3 regions of the Lactobacillus sp. ESL0700 genome follow, and region 3 is predicted to be linked to each of the others. Evidence: predicted binding sites of a transcription regulator. Region 3 holds the regulator's gene; each other region holds the start of a gene.

The links. The regulator LexA, encoded in region 3, represses DNA repair genes until DNA is damaged. The targets are predictions, from matches to a motif close to CNAACANNTGTTNG.
Region 1: the regulator LexA is predicted to act here: its motif matches at 3,440-3,453, upstream of OZX63_RS07790 (Y-family DNA polymerase).
Region 2: the regulator LexA is predicted to act here: its motif matches at 1,758-1,771, upstream of OZX63_RS06975 (sigma factor).

Annotation. Positions count from the first base shown of each region.
Region 1 is NZ_CP113930.1:1,623,580-1,628,640, reverse strand. Features, by position in the region: gene OZX63_RS07810 (C1 family peptidase) at 1-650, opposite strand, end outside; gene OZX63_RS07805 (C1 family peptidase) at 744-2,066, opposite strand; gene OZX63_RS07800 (Hsp20/alpha crystallin family protein) at 2,205-2,627, opposite strand; gene greA (transcription elongation factor GreA) at 2,836-3,297, shown strand; gene OZX63_RS07790 (Y-family DNA polymerase) at 3,472-4,785, shown strand; gene OZX63_RS07785 (hypothetical protein) at 4,778-5,061, shown strand, end outside.
Region 2 is NZ_CP113930.1:1,467,278-1,472,338, reverse strand. Features, by position in the region: gene cysS (cysteine--tRNA ligase) at 1-449, shown strand, start outside; gene OZX63_RS06985 (ribonuclease III domain-containing protein) at 442-885, shown strand; gene rlmB (23S rRNA (guanosine(2251)-2'-O)-methyltransferase RlmB) at 872-1,627, shown strand; gene OZX63_RS06975 (sigma factor) at 1,843-2,406, shown strand; gene OZX63_RS06970 (hypothetical protein) at 2,485-2,700, shown strand; gene OZX63_RS06965 (1-deoxy-D-xylulose-5-phosphate synthase) at 2,803-4,539, opposite strand; gene rpmG (50S ribosomal protein L33) at 4,835-4,984, shown strand; gene secE (preprotein translocase subunit SecE) at 4,991-5,061, shown strand, end outside.
Region 3 is NZ_CP113930.1:1,196,096-1,201,156, forward strand. Features, by position in the region: gene OZX63_RS05650 (ABC transporter transmembrane domain-containing protein) at 1-1,378, opposite strand, end outside; gene OZX63_RS05655 (YneF family protein) at 1,455-1,673, opposite strand; gene OZX63_RS05660 (DUF896 domain-containing protein) at 1,744-1,992, opposite strand; gene lexA (transcriptional repressor LexA) at 2,135-2,758, shown strand; gene OZX63_RS05670 (uracil-DNA glycosylase) at 2,784-3,434, opposite strand; gene OZX63_RS05675 (nucleoside phosphorylase) at 3,619-4,383, opposite strand; gene rplS (50S ribosomal protein L19) at 4,489-4,836, opposite strand; gene trmD (tRNA (guanosine(37)-N1)-methyltransferase TrmD) at 4,958-5,061, opposite strand, start outside.

The DNA of each region.
Region 1 (5,061 bases), 430 kb from region 3:
GCAATTGCTGTCATTTGGTAAACTTCACTTAAGAATTCTTGCCGTTTTTCTTCAATTTCTTCATCCTTGCCAGCTTGCTTTAAGTCGCGTAATACTAAGGCATCCTTGCGCATTTTGTCACCTAAGGCTTTAGCAAAGGCATTCGTGTTATTAGTGTTGAAACTTTCTGGCATTGCGTATGTTGGCACTACACCATATTTTTTAATTAATGCTGCAGCCATGTGGAATTGACCGCCATCTTCGCCGGCATCATTTAAATAAGCCTTAACAGTCCGTGAGTCGAGTGGCTCATCTGCAGTGGCTAAAATGTTGTCGTAAAAAATATTGGCGCGCTCAATTTTATCCCAGAAAAAGTTGTAACTTTGTGAGAAGGTGAAATTTTTAACGTGGTATTTTTTACCAAAGTTGTGGCGCAAAATATTTAGCGTCGCAAATTCCCAGCAACGACCAGATTGGCGCTGGTTAGTGACATTTTCCGTATCTAATTCTGTTGAAAAGACCCGGGTCAATTCACCTTGTACGCGTTCATTATATGAAGCCATCTGAACACCGCTCTTTTGAGCAGCGCGAGCAACGACTTGGTTTTTCGGATTCTCGTTAAAGTTGTCAGCGAACTTTTCGAGTTCTTGCACAGTTAATTTGTGTCCCATTTCTGTTCTCCCTTTTTAATCTTTTTTGAATTACTCTTTAATTTTAAGCTAAAAGAAAACCGAGTTCAATTGCTGAACTCAGTTTTTTATTTATTAGCCTAATGGGTCCCAAACTGGCAAATCTTCGGCAATTGGGCCTTCTGCTAGAGCCAGTTGTTCTGGTGTCAAATACTTTTTGTGAACAGCAACTTCATAAACGTAGTCGTTAAACCAGTCATTGCTCATCACAAAGTAGCCGTTCTTACCAACTTGGTCGCCCCAAGAGTTTTCAACTTTCCAGCGGCGCACTTCGCCTTGATCTTCATCAACACCAACAAAAGTCATGGCGTGTGAGAAGTTAGCTTCGCCTGTTCGCAAGCGATCAGCCTTGGACATCTTTAAGTCAACATCAAAGAGGCTGCCCATTTGGTAAAGTTGCGAGTCGAGGTATCCTTGCGGCCGGTCTAATTCGTGCAAAACATCGTTGCCAAACCAGACTGCTTCGTCATCCTTGAGCTGCTTAATTGTTGCGTCTGCAAGGTAGGTCATCGGGACGTTGAGTAGCTTAATTTCGCATAAGCCAGCCACATTATTATCGGCAGAATAGCCGTACAATTTGTTATATTCATGGTTAGGTGAATTTGTTAAGACAACGTAGTCGTCTAAGTCGAGGTCGCCAAGATACTTTTGGTAGAATATTTGCGGCGTTAGGTCCTTATCTAAGTGATACTTTTTATTGTCATCACGGTATTCTAAGTCGAATTTCTTGGGTGGCTCGCCAACAGCAATCGCCGTCATGCGGTAAATTTCACTTAAAAAGTGGTCTTGTGCTTCTGCAGCCTCGGTGTCTTTACCAGCTTGCTTTAATTGGCGCAATACTAAAGCATCCTTGCGCATTTTTTTGCCTAGAGCCATCTTCAAAGCATCGGTATTGTTGGCGTTGAAGCTTTCTGGCATTGCGTAACTTGGGACGACGCCGTACTTTTGCACTAAAGCAGCAGCTAATTGCCAATGGCCGCCGTCTTGACCAGCACTTGCCAGATACTTGCGCACAGTTCGTGAGTCGAGGTCTTGGTCCGCCGTTTTAATAATGTTGTTATAAAAAATATTGGCGCGTTCGATTTTATCCCAGAAAAAATTATAACTTTGTGAGAAAGTAAAATCTTTGGTGTGGTACTTTTTACCAAAGTAGTGACGCAAAACATTGAGAGCAGCAAATTCCCAGCAGCGTCCGGAATGCTTTTGTGCTGTAACTTGGCCGACATCAAGTTCTGTTGAGAAGACGCGGTTAAGGTCATTGCTGGCTTTTTGTTCATTATAGGAAGCCGCGAAAATGCCACTCTTTTGGGCAGCACGGGCAATAACCTGATTTTGTGGTTGCTTGTTGAAGTCAGCAGAATATTTTGCCAATTCTTGAAATGAGAGTTGATGGTTCATTAAATAATGCTCCTTTTTTAATTAATTATTAATAAATATTTTAGGGCAAAAGAAAAACGAGTTCAATAGCTGAACTCGTTTTAGAGAATTACTTGTATTGGCAACTTATCTGAGACTTCTTGCAAGTATAATAATAAGTTAATCGATTGAAATCGAGTTATCATTGCTGCCAGCATTTTGCTTTGGCAGGGTGATAGTCAATACACCTTTATCATACTTTGCATGAATCTCACTTGCAACTACATTTGGTAATCTAAAGCTACGAGAAATGTGTCCTTCGCTTCTTTCGCGGTGGATAATGCTGTCATCTTTAGACAAATCTTTGAATGATTTTCTAGAGCCGGATACGCTCAAAATCCCGTTACTGTAGTTTAAATTAATCTTTTCCTTGTCCATACCGGGCATGTCAACTTTAACAACATAGTTCTTGTCGTTTTCAGCAACATCAGCCTGCATTAATTTTGCCATTTCGTTATCATCAAAAAATTTCTGTGGAAGGTCAAACCAATCATTCATTGCGTCAAATAAGTTATTGTGACGATTCGTTAAATCTTGTGCCATAGTAAAAACTTCCTTTCAAAAATTAAATTATTGGTAAAGAAGACTTTCATTTCTTCCTTACACTGATTATTATAGTAGGCAGATTTGAAAAATGGAAATATTTAGCACTCTTAATTTTAGAGTGCTAAATTTAAGAAAGAAAGCTTGCTATGACTAGCTATTTTGCTTGTGGATAATTTTAAATCAAAAAACTAGAGGAGTAATATTTGTGGTTTATTATCAAAAAATGACACCGGAAGGCTACCAAAAAATTAAGGATGAAATTGCTGATTTAAAAAAGGATCGCCCCCGCAGAATTAAGATTTTGCAGGAGGCACGCAGTCTAGGTGATTTATCCGAAAATACCGAATACACGGAGGCCAAACGCGACCTGGGGCACTTGCAAAGCAGGTTGCGTTACTTGGATAAGCAATTAAAGTATGCCGAAATTGTGGAAAAGACCGATAATGGCAAGGTTGACTTAGGAAAAAAAGTGACATTAAAGTTTGCTGGTGATGATGAAACCGAAGAATACCGCATCGTTGGTCGCATGGAAGCTAACTTAGACGAGGGTAAAGTGGCATTTGACTCGCCGCTAGGTCAGGCAATTATGAAGCAATCGGTAAATACAACGGTAACTGTGGCAGCTCCAGCAGGGGAATACCAAGTAACAATCATGGCTATTAAATAAGAAGACACAATCTGAATTTTTTCGGATTGTGTCTTTTGCGTTAAGTTTAGAAATATAAGAATGTTGAACAAAAAACGTTAATTACTCCGCACTTGTTCTTGATTGTTCGAACAAAAGTTCGTATAATAGTTTTAATTAATAGCGAACAAATGTTTGCAATAAGGAAGTGTCACTATGTATGATTATTGCTATGAGCCACATCGCGTAATTTTTATGATTGATAACAAGTCGTTCTTTGCTAGTTGCGAGGCGATCCGGCTAGGTCTTAATCCGATGAAGGCTGTTTTAGCAGTTTTGTCGCACCAACCAGATACTAAATTTGGTTCGGGCCTAATTATGGCAGCGTCACCGTTGGCTAAGAAAAAATACGGTTTAACTAATGTGATGCGTGCGCGTGATTTGCCATCTAAAAAGCAGGCGCCAGATTTAATGCTAGTCGAGCCGCACATGAACCTCTATATCAAGCGCAGTATGCAGGTCTTGCAGATTTTTCGTAAGTACGCGGCAGAGGAGGACATTCACGTTTATTCAATCGACGAAAGCATGATTGACATGACTAAATCATGGCACTTATTTGGTGATGACCCGTACCTTGTTGCCCGCAAAATTCAGCAAGAAATCCGTCAAACTTTGGGACTGTATACAACTTGCGGAATTGGTGAAAATCCCTTGCTGGCAAAGTTAGCGATGGATATTGCCGCTAAGCACCGGCGCTCAATGATTGCGGCGTGGCATTATATTGATGTGCCGGATACAATTTGGCAAATTCCTAATCTTGAAGATGTTTGGGGAATTGGCAAACGAACGGCGAAGCGATTGCGGCGGTTGCAGATTAATAATATGTATGATTTGGCTCACACTGATCCCGCGATTTTGACTAAAGAATTTGGCGTGATTGGGGAGCAGCTATTTGCCATGAGTTGGGGCGTTGACCGTAGTATTATCAGCGACAAATTTGTCCCCAAAATGAAGCACTACGGCAATTCACAGGTTTTAATGCGGGATTACACGGACCAACAAGAGATTGAAATTGTCCTGCGTGAAATCGGTGAACAAGTGGCAGCGCGGATTCGGGCGCACCAGTTGCAGGCGGGGTGTGTCAATTTGGCAGTTGGCTTCAACCAGTATGAGCAAGAGGGCCAGCGGAAAGGCTTTAGTGTTCAACAGAAGATTACCCCAACTAACGATAACGACTTGCTAGTCGCAGAATTAGTGGCACTTTTTCGTAAAAATTGGCATGGCGAGACCGTTCGAACTTTGGGCGTTAATTATAGTCAGCTAGTGCCTGATACTAGTCAGCAGCTGACTTTCTTTATGCAGCCAGAGCGCCAGATTAAAAAGCGTAATTTTATCATGACAGTTGATAAAATTCGCCAAAAGTATGGCTTTACTAGTTTAGTTAAGGCCTCAAGCTTATTAAAAGGGGCAACAGCAATTCAGCGGAGCAACCTTGTGGGCGGACATAACGGCGGGAATGCTTATGAGTGATTTTGATAAGATTGTGCAGGATTTTTTCAAAAATTATCAGGACCGCGGGATGAAAAAATGGACCGGCTTTTTCCTAAGTGACCATACAATGATGATAAATAAGGACCGCGATAAACGCAGCGTTCGGCACCCATGTAAGAGAACGCTGACTCAAGAGGAAATAGGTAGCAGGCTGCTAGAGGCTTACAGTAATCATCAGCTGGTGCGTGTGCAAGTCAAGATAGTCGATGAAAATGATCGTATGCCTGCGGATATTGTTGGCTTCGTGAGTGGCTA
Region 2 (5,061 bases), 270 kb from region 3:
ACACGCTAATTAATATTGACTATCGCTTAGAAGATGCCACTTCTGAGCGTACTTCAGCTCAATTACGGCAGGCTATCCAAGAAACGCAAACGAAGTTTGTCACTGCAATGGATGACGATATTAATGTGCAAAATGCTTTAGCAGCGATTTACGATTTGTTGCCGCTAGTTAACGCTAATGCCAATAGCGCCCAGGCTGATAAAGAGGCGTTGGCACAAGCCAAGGAATTATTGGGGCAGTGGCTCAGTATTTTTGGCATTGATACGGCTAAATTAATTCAAAAGTCGCAAACAAGTGATGATGAGGAAATTACGGCATTGGTTAAGGCACGCGATGAAGCACGCAAAAACAAGGATTGGGCTAAGAGCGACCAATTGCGCGATCAATTAAAAGAACTGGGGATTACAATTCAGGATACCCCACAGGGAACAAGGTGGACACGTGACTAAAATTAAAAAGTTAACGGAAGAAAAAGTTAATCCAGATACGCTCAGCGGGCAGACGCTGGCGTATTTGGGGGATGCTGTATACGAGTTATTTATTAGACGCCATTTATTGAAAGGCGGCATTGTGAAGCCGCAGGTATTGCAGCGCGAAGCAACGCATTACGTCTCGGCTAAGGCGCAAGCAGCACTGATTACCAAGTTGCAGGATGAGCAGCTGCTTACCGAAGATGAACTGGCAACTTTTCGCCGGGGACGAAATGCGAAGACTCATACTAAGGCCAAAAACACTAGCCTAGCAACTTACCAGTTGTCAACGGGCTTTGAAGCTGTATGGGGTTATTTGGATTTATTAGATAAAAAAGACCGCGTCCGTGAATTGACAACGTGGTGCATTCAGACTGTTGAGGAAGGCGGGATTGATAACTATGACTTCAATTGATAAAGATTTTGTTTTCGGTCGGCATGCTGGGGTTGATTTTTTAAAGACACAAGATGCTGAGCGAATTAACAAGGTGTTTTTACAGCAAGGTGTGCAGGATAGCTTCGCCAATGAGGTTTATGGCTTAGCTAAAAAGAAGGGGATTGTTATACAAACTGTCCCTAAAACTAAGCTGGACCGGTTAGTGCAGGGTGGCAACCACCAAGGCTTGGTCTTGACCGTTGCTAGCTTTGAATATGCAGACCTAGAGCAATTACTTGATCAATTTGATGAGCAAGGCAAAGAACCGTTTTTGTTAATGCTTGACTCAATTGAAGATCCGCATAATTTGGGCTCAATTTTACGGTCAGCTGATGCAACGGGCGTTGATGCGATTATTATTCCTAAACGTCATGCGACTGGCTTAACGTCTGTTGTTGCTAAGACATCAACGGGAGCGATTGATTATGTGCCAGTTGCCCGCGTTAATAATCTTGTTCAAACCAGTCAGTTGTTGAAAAAGCGCGGCTACTGGTTGTTTGGCACCGATATGCAGGGCACTGATTACCGTGAGTGGAATGCTAAGGGTAAAACGGTGCTGGTCATTGGTAATGAGGGCAAGGGTATTGCTCGACTTTTGAAAGAGCAGATGGATCAGATGCTTACTCTGCCAATGGTGGGCCATGTTCAGTCACTGAATGCTAGTGTGGCAACTGGGGTCTTACTTTATCAGATGCTAAATAGCCGCAATCCACTTAAATAACATAGATAGACAGCTTGCAATTGCAGCTGTTTTTTGTTTAAAGCGATAATTTTTTCTGAATTAACGCGCTTTCAACAAAAGCTAGTTTTTGTTTTTGCTGCTCTGAGCAAATAAATTTGATTGCGCCGTCTGAACGCGCGTTCGATATTTTGTAATTAAAAAAATCAGTATTCTCACCTTAATTAGTTTTTCGAATTAATATAAGGAGAAAGAAGATGCAGTTAACAGAAGCATACGAGCAAAAATTAATTAAGCAAGTTCAAGCTGGCAGTGACGATGCATTGGTAGAATTATGTTACTTTTATCGGCCGTTAATTAATAGTATTAAGCAAAAATACTTTGTGCGTTGTTATGATGGTCAGGATTGGGATCAAGATGCGCTGATTGTGTGCTACCAAGCAGCTATGAGTTATGAACAGGGCAAAGGCAAGTTTGGCAGCTATTTTAAGACCAGGCTTCATAATCATGCTAGGTCACTGCTTCGTCATGACATGGCATATAGGCGGCGCGCACTTGCGCAGGCAACTTCACTTGAAGCAGCAATGGAAAAGGGCATCGAGCAGTTGCACCAGAAAACAACACAACTGGCAGAAATTCCAGTTAGTGAAAAATTCACCGAACTATTTGCCCAGTTATCAGATTTAGAAATTAAGACTTTATTAATTGCTTTGGGCGTTTGGCATCAAGAGGAGGTCTTACAGAAATTGCAGATAGAGCAGGTGGCTCTAGTGCGTGCACGCTCACGACTTATGCAAAAAATGCGTAAGACACTGTTATGAAAAATAATAATATTATATGATTATGTAAAAATGCGGTATAATAGACCTTGTAGAATTAATTTTTAGGAGGTAATTAAGATGGCAGAGATTGAAAAGACTGCATTGTTGGATCGTCACATGAAGGAAGTTTTTGACTGGAGTGATTCTGATCTTCCAGTTAGAGATGCCCTTTGGGACTATTTTATGGAAAAGAATGGTAGAGATACCATGAAGACAGAAGCAGATATGCTTCCGTTCCTAAAAGACACTGATGATAAAATCGAATCCTTTGTAAACGAAAATCTTAAGAAGTAAATCCGACTATTACAATGTTCTACGCCCGGTGGTTACGCATTAAGTTTGACCACTAGAAAAGCAGCTGCTCATTTGAGTAGCTGCTTTTTGTTTGGCAATTAATTATAATAAGGAATTTAAGTCGCTAATAATTTGGTCAGCAGTAAGGTGGTTATCGTGATAATTGGTTTCAAGCGGTAACTGATCGGTGTAGACGCGCTTTTGCCCATAATTTAAAACCTTAACATCTTTGTTACCTAAGTATGAAGCAATCTTTTGCCCTAGGCCAGCGTCGATCAGATCATCTTCAATTGTGACAATGACTTGGTTTTCTTGGGCTAGTTTATCCAGCGTTGGCTTATCTAAAATATTGGCCGCAAGTGGATTAACTAGCGTGGCACCAATTTTAGCGGCGACTTGTTGACCTAACTGGTAAAAGTCACCAAGTGCGATCACAGCAACACTTTTACCAGGAGATACTTGGTAATGGATGGCGCTATAATCGGTTAAAATACTAGCGCCATCTTCTGGGACTGGCTTAGTTGGCAGCTTGATGGCAACGGGATGTTGGCTCTGGTTGATTGCCCACTTGAGCATGGCCCTTTCTTCGGCAAGGGAGGTTGGTGCAAGGTAAATCCAGTTAGGTAAGTTGGCAACTAGCACTTGATCAAACAGTCCAAGGTGCGTTTTTGATTGGGTGGTGATGCCGTTATTGCCGATGACCATTACAACGGGTAAATCGTTGGCGGCGACATCATGTGACAGCTGGTCGAACGCACGCTGCAAGAAGCTCGAATTTTCAAATAAAACTGGAATGGCGCCTTCCTTAGCAAAGCCAGCGGCAAAAGCAACGGACTCTTGCTCGGCAATTCCGACATCGGTGTAGTGGTCAGGATAGTTATTTTTAAACTCATCAAGACCAAAGCTGCGTGGAATGGCGGCATTGATAATCATTGCTTGCTTGCCGGCCTTAATTTCATCTTCAACAGTAGCAATGGCAACCGAATTAGCGCTCGGACTAGTAGCAGTCTTATCTTTACCTGCCAACAAATCAGCAGAAGCCCAGTGATAAGCCTCTTCATCTTTAAGCGCAGGTGCATAGCCCTTACCTTTGAGCGTATTAATATGTAATAAAATTGGATGATCTACGTCTTTAATTTGTTGAAAAGCTACAATCATTGCCGCAAGATCGTTGCCGTCTGCAACATAATGATAGTCAAATCCCATTGCTGTAAAAGGATTCTCTGGTGACTTGCCATTTGTGTCGCGTAATTTCTTTAAGGCAGTAACAAGGCCGCCCACGTTTTTATCAATCGACCATTGATTGTCGTTAACCACAATAGCCAGATTGTGCGGCTCAATTGCCGCGTTGTTTAAGCCCTCATAAGCCAGGCCGCCAGTCATTGCCCCATCGCCGATTAACGCCATGATGTTTTCGTGATTGCCCAGAAGGTCGCGAGCCTTTGCCATTCCTGTTGCTAAGGCAATAGAAGTCGAGGTATGGCCAACAGCGTAATAATCGTAGGGACTTTCATTGGGGTCCGTATATGGCGAAACGTCTTCGTAATGGTCGGGATCAAGCCAGGCTTGCGCGCGACCCGTTAGCATTTTATGGGGATAAGTCTGGTGGGAAACGTCCCAGATTAGTTTATCTTGGGGTGCATTAAAGACGTAGTGGTAGGCAATGGTCATTTCAACAATGCCTAGGTCGGGGCCAAAGTGCCCGCCAACAGCCGTGTCTTTTTCGATAATTAACGTTCTAATTTCTTCGGCTAACGTTTCCAGTTGCGGCAACGTTAACTTTTTCAGGTCATCAGGGCCAGAAATTTGGTTTAATAAATAATGCGGATGTTTATTCATAATGTATACTCCTTATGTTGGTATCAAGTAGATTATACAGCTACCGAAACCGCTTTTACCAATACTTTTACAGCATTATATTGTGAACTGAGTAACGTTTATCACGATGTTTATAAGATTGGTAATCAAAAAATTGCGTAAATATGGTTAATTATGACGGCAATGTCTTTGCTCAACCAAGCTACTTGCGCCAGATATTTTTTAAAAAGGTTACGCAGTGAATAAATTTGTTGGCCAATATTAATTGCTCATATGGTATTTTTTTGCTAAAATAAAAGAGTTTGGAAGTGAGATTATGGCAGTGAAAAAAGCATCTTTGGCCTGCAGCGTCTGCGGCTCGCGTAACTACTCAATCACGGCAAGTAAAAATCGCACTCAACGGCTTGAACTGAAAAAGTTTTGTAAGCATTGCGGTAAAATGACTGTGCATAAGGAAACGAGGTAGGAGTTAATGATTAAGTTTTTTAAGAGTGTTGTCCAAGAAATGAAGTTAGTTACTTGGCCAACTGCTAAACAAAACCG
Region 3 (5,061 bases):
TATCGTTGTGCAAGTCACTCTTTTTAGCCGCACTAATAATTGCTTCTTCAGATGCATCAGCTTGCGAAAAAGCAATATTCTTTTGTATTGACGTTGAAAAAAGATAATTATTTTGTGGAACGTAAGATATTTGCTGCAATAATACATCAAGCGGTATTGTCCGAATATCATGACCATTCAATGTTATCAGGCCATCATACTTGTCAAACTCACGCAAAAGCAGCTGAATAATTGTTGTTTTCCCAGAACCGACCTTACCCACAAGACCCAAGGTTTGGCCTTTTTTCAGTGTGAAATCAATTTGCTGCAAAACTGGCAGTTGTGGTTCATCAGGATATGCAAATGAGTTGATGTGATAATTCAAGTCACCACTTAAATCATCGGCAGTGATACTTTGATCTGCATGCTCATCCGTAATTTGTGGCTTTTCATCAAGCAACTTTTCAACCCGATCGTAACTGGCGCTTCCCCGCTCCAAAATATTGAAGAGATAACCAATCGCAAACATCGGCCAGACCATGTTACCAATGTAAGCAATAAAGGAAACTAGTTGACCAATTGTTAAGGTCTTGTTAGCAACCATTATGCCACCGTAAATAATCGTAATCGTGTATGTTAGACCAATAATAATTGTTCCTAGCGGGTCAAACAATGCATCCCATTTGAAGACTTTTTTATTAATCTTGATCGTGTCATCAACCATCTGGTCAAACGCAGCCGTATCTTCAGCTCCTTGACCGAAAGTTTTGATAACTTTAATCCCAGAAACTGATTCTTGCGTCTTATTATTTAACCGTGAGAACGCGGCCTGTGACTTATCAAAGGCATCATGCAGCTGGTTACCCAACTGCCATGCACCCCATGCCAAAACCGGCAACGGCAATAACGCCAAAATCGTTAACCGCCAGTCAACGAAAATAATCATCGCAATCATGGTTGAGACACTCATAATTAGCGAATCGACCAAAGTCAAAACGCCCGCGCCAGCAACATCTTGAATTGCCGAGACATCATTTGTTGCGTGCGCCATCAAGTCACCGGTTCGGTGACGCTGATAAAACGTCCGGTCCATTTCCATGAAGTGGTTAAATAATTTTGAACGTAATTGCCGCTCTAACTCGGCTGCGCCACCCCAAATTTGTTTGCGCCAAAAATAACGGAAGCCATATAACAATAGCGCTGCCGCAATGATCGCTAAAATTAGGACACCATATTGTGCCCAACTAATATGTCCTTGGTCAAGCTGATCCGCCATCAAGCCCAATATCCGCGGTGGTACTAAATTAACTACCGAAGTTAGTGCTAAAAATGTAATGCCGACTAAATAGCGTTTCTTTTCCTTTTTAAAAAACCAACCTAATTTAAAAAATATTCCCATTTTTATTCCTATCTGACCCAACACCAAACCAAAAAAGGCGGGGAACAATCCCCGTCTTTGCTAGTCAATCTCAAGATTAATTATTTTGATGCTTCATCATGTTCATCACTTGGTTAACCTTCTTGGCAGATGGTTTTTGTCCCATTTGTGACATCATCGCAACAATCATATCTTCACTGATTGGTGGATTTTCCTTAAAATACTTTTTCATATATGATCTTGCACCGTAAAAGCCACCAACAAGGCCGACTAACAATGCAACAATGATTAAAACAATTGCTAATGCCAAATTCATAAAAATTAACTCCTCAAAATATCCAATAGTTATATCTTACCTAAACTTGCCTAAAATTTAAAGGTTAAAATTAATCTTTTCTTAAACCTTTGCGCCTTTGTGCTTGTTTTGCCTTTTCAGACGTGATTTCTTTACCATTTTTATCAATGATTACCATATCTTCAATATTTTGTTTAAAACTAGCGCGGAAGTTTTTCAAAAATTCTTGATGTAATTTTTTACGTTCTTCTTCCTCTTCTTTAGTTAAATTGCCAGCCTTTTTTTTACGATATAATTCATTAATGCGATCGATTGATTTCTTTTCTTCATCTTTAGTCATTTTTACACCTCTATTAAAAAAGTCTACCCTATTTATCCCAAGAAAAAAAGTTTAAGTTCTTAGAACATTTGTTTGTATTTAGCAAAACTTTTTGGTAAACTTACCTTATAGAAATTTTATCTTATAGTAATGGGGAGCAATTATGCCTGTTAATCATGATTCCAAACAATTAGAAATATTACGCTATATTTATGAAACCGTGGCAGACCGTGGTTTTCCCCCTACTGTGCGTGAAATCTGTGCCGCAGTTAATTTATCTTCGACCTCAACAGTTCACGGGCACCTATCTCGTTTAGAGCGCAAAGGTTTACTAATTAAAGACGCCACTAAGCCGCGAGCTTTGGAAATTACAACAGAAGGCAAACGGGCATTAGGAATTAAGCCGAGCGAAATCCCAGTTGTCGGTGTTGTTACTGCTGGGCAACCAATTTTAGCCGTTGAAGATATTGAAGACTACTTCCCCCTTCCACCAGACTTAGCTAATGACGCTGGTGACCTATTTATGTTAAAAGTGCACGGCGAAAGCATGATTAATGCTGGTATCTTAAACGGTGACAACGTTATCGTACGTAAGCAAAGTTCCGCAATTAATGGTGAAATTGTTGTCGCAATGACCGAAGAAAACGAGGCAACAGTCAAGCGCTTTTATAAAGAAAAGACCCATTACCGCTTGCAACCAGAAAATGACACAATGGCACCGATTATTCTTGACCGCGTGCAAATCTTAGGTAAGGTAGTTGGCCTTTACCGCAATAATATTAATTAACCTCAAAAAGACTAGGATTTTCATTCTAGTCTTTTTGATTATCTAAATATGGCTTCAGTGCGAGCCAATCCTCTTTAATAGTTTCCGTCAATTTCCGATTATAAAAAACCGCTGCCGGATGATATTCCATTATCACCGTATATTTTTCCGTTGACCACTCATAGCCATCTTCAGCAGCATTCAACTGCAAAATTGGCGTTTGCGCAATTACTTGCCCGTGTTCTTGCGAAATGCTGTGGCCAGGGCCAAGTAAGCGTTCGATTGCGGTGCCGCCAACAGTAACGATAATTTTAGGCTGAACATGCGCAATTTCATAATCAAAAAATGGTGCATGAGCCAAAACTTCCTTCTTAGTTGGCTTGCGATTTGGCTGCTTAATGACCTCTTTATTTTCTTTCTTACTGAAAACCGTTTTAGTAGCATATGGCCGACTACGAACGACGCTAGTGATATAAACATCGTCGCGCGTTAAACCAATTAATGCCAAAGACTTCATTAATTCCTTACCCGAACTACCATGAAACGGAACGTGCGAGACAATTTCATCACGTCCTGGAGCTTCGCCAACAATCATTAAGGCCGGATTTTCTGGTCCTGCACCCTCATTTAATCCTTCTAATTTCATTCCCTGTGCTCTTTTTTGCACTTTTGTAATTAACCATTCTGGATATTTCATCACGTATTATCGCTTTCATTTCAAGACATTTGAGACTTTCCACATTCACTTGCTGTTTAGGCTTCACAAAGTTTCAGGGTTAAATTATCTATAATCACTATTATATCAGCTTTTGCTTTTGTAGATTGTGAAATCTATGTAGTTTCACGCTGGTTTCACATTAACATATTTCACAAGCGTTATTCTAGATTTTTGCCAAAATTTGTGCTGCTAATTGTAAGGCTAACTCGTGGGCATCCCTACCCCAGCCACGATCCTCATGCTTTTCTAAATTACTTAAAGAGTCGGCCGTAAACAAGATTTGCGCAAAATCAACGTGGCGAAAGTTTGCGCACGCTGCCATTGCTGCACATTCCATTTCAACGCAGGAAGCACCCAGCTGTTTAAACTGACTCACCTTGTCTTTTGTTTCGCGGAAAAAGCCATCGGTCGTCCAAGTAATGACTTCTTTAATCTTGTAGTCATTTTCTGCCATCAATTGTTCTACTCGCGATAAATAATCCGAATGCAAATCAATCATGTTGCTAGGAGCCAGATAATGAAATGATGTGCCCTCATCCCTGATTGCTTTCACAGGAACTAAAAAATAGTTTTCGGGTAAATCAACCAAGCTTCCAGCTGAGCCAATTGCTAAAACCTGCTTGACACCATAACTAATCAGCCAATCAAGTAGTTCGACAGCAGCTGAGGCACCGATTTTAGCTTGACAGAAAGTAACTTTTTCATTACCGAAAGCAACTTCATAGATTGGCGTCTCACCGTCAAAGCAATCATAATGACCCAGCTTGCGATGCGGATATTGAGACAAAAAATCAGCAATTGCCTCAGAAGTAATAAATGCAAACAACAATTTTTTAGGAAAATGATAATTCAGCTTATCGCGTTCATGATCGGGATCAAGTACAGCATGTGGATTAGCATCAAATTGCATTAGAAACGGTTCACTCATATTATCATCCTCCAATTATCGCAACATATTTTTATAGTACCACAAGAAATAAAAAAAGAACCATCTTCTTTAAAAGATGGTTCTTTTTGAATGGTAAAGCGTGAATTAACGACGCTTTTCTGCGATTCTTGCAGACTTACCATGACGTTCACGTAAGTAGTAAAGCTTAGCACGACGTACACGACCGTGACGTAATACATCAACCTTAGCAACACGTGGGTCGTTAACTGGGAAAGTACGTTCAACACCAACACCAGAAGCAATCTTACGAACAGTGTAAGTTGCAGCAATGCCAGCACCCTTTCTCTTAATTACGACACCTTCGAACATCTGGATACGTTCATGAGTACCTTCAACAACGCGAACGTGAACACGAACAGTGTCACCAGCGCGGAAGTCAGGAATATCATCACGTAATTGTTCTTTAGTCAATTCTTGAATTAATGGATCCATAGTTTTCTCCTCTTTCGGCATTCATTAACGCTACCTGCGTCAGCGGAACACCCATAACTCTTAGTGCAGCTAAATGCTTACACCTTTAATATCTTAGCAAATTAGCCACATTAACGCAAGCTTAATCCTCTTCTTTAAATTCGGCAAGCCAATCTTGTTCTTCTTGACTCAATTCATAATTTTCCAGCATATCTGGACGAGCTAAATAGGTTGCCCTTAGTGCCT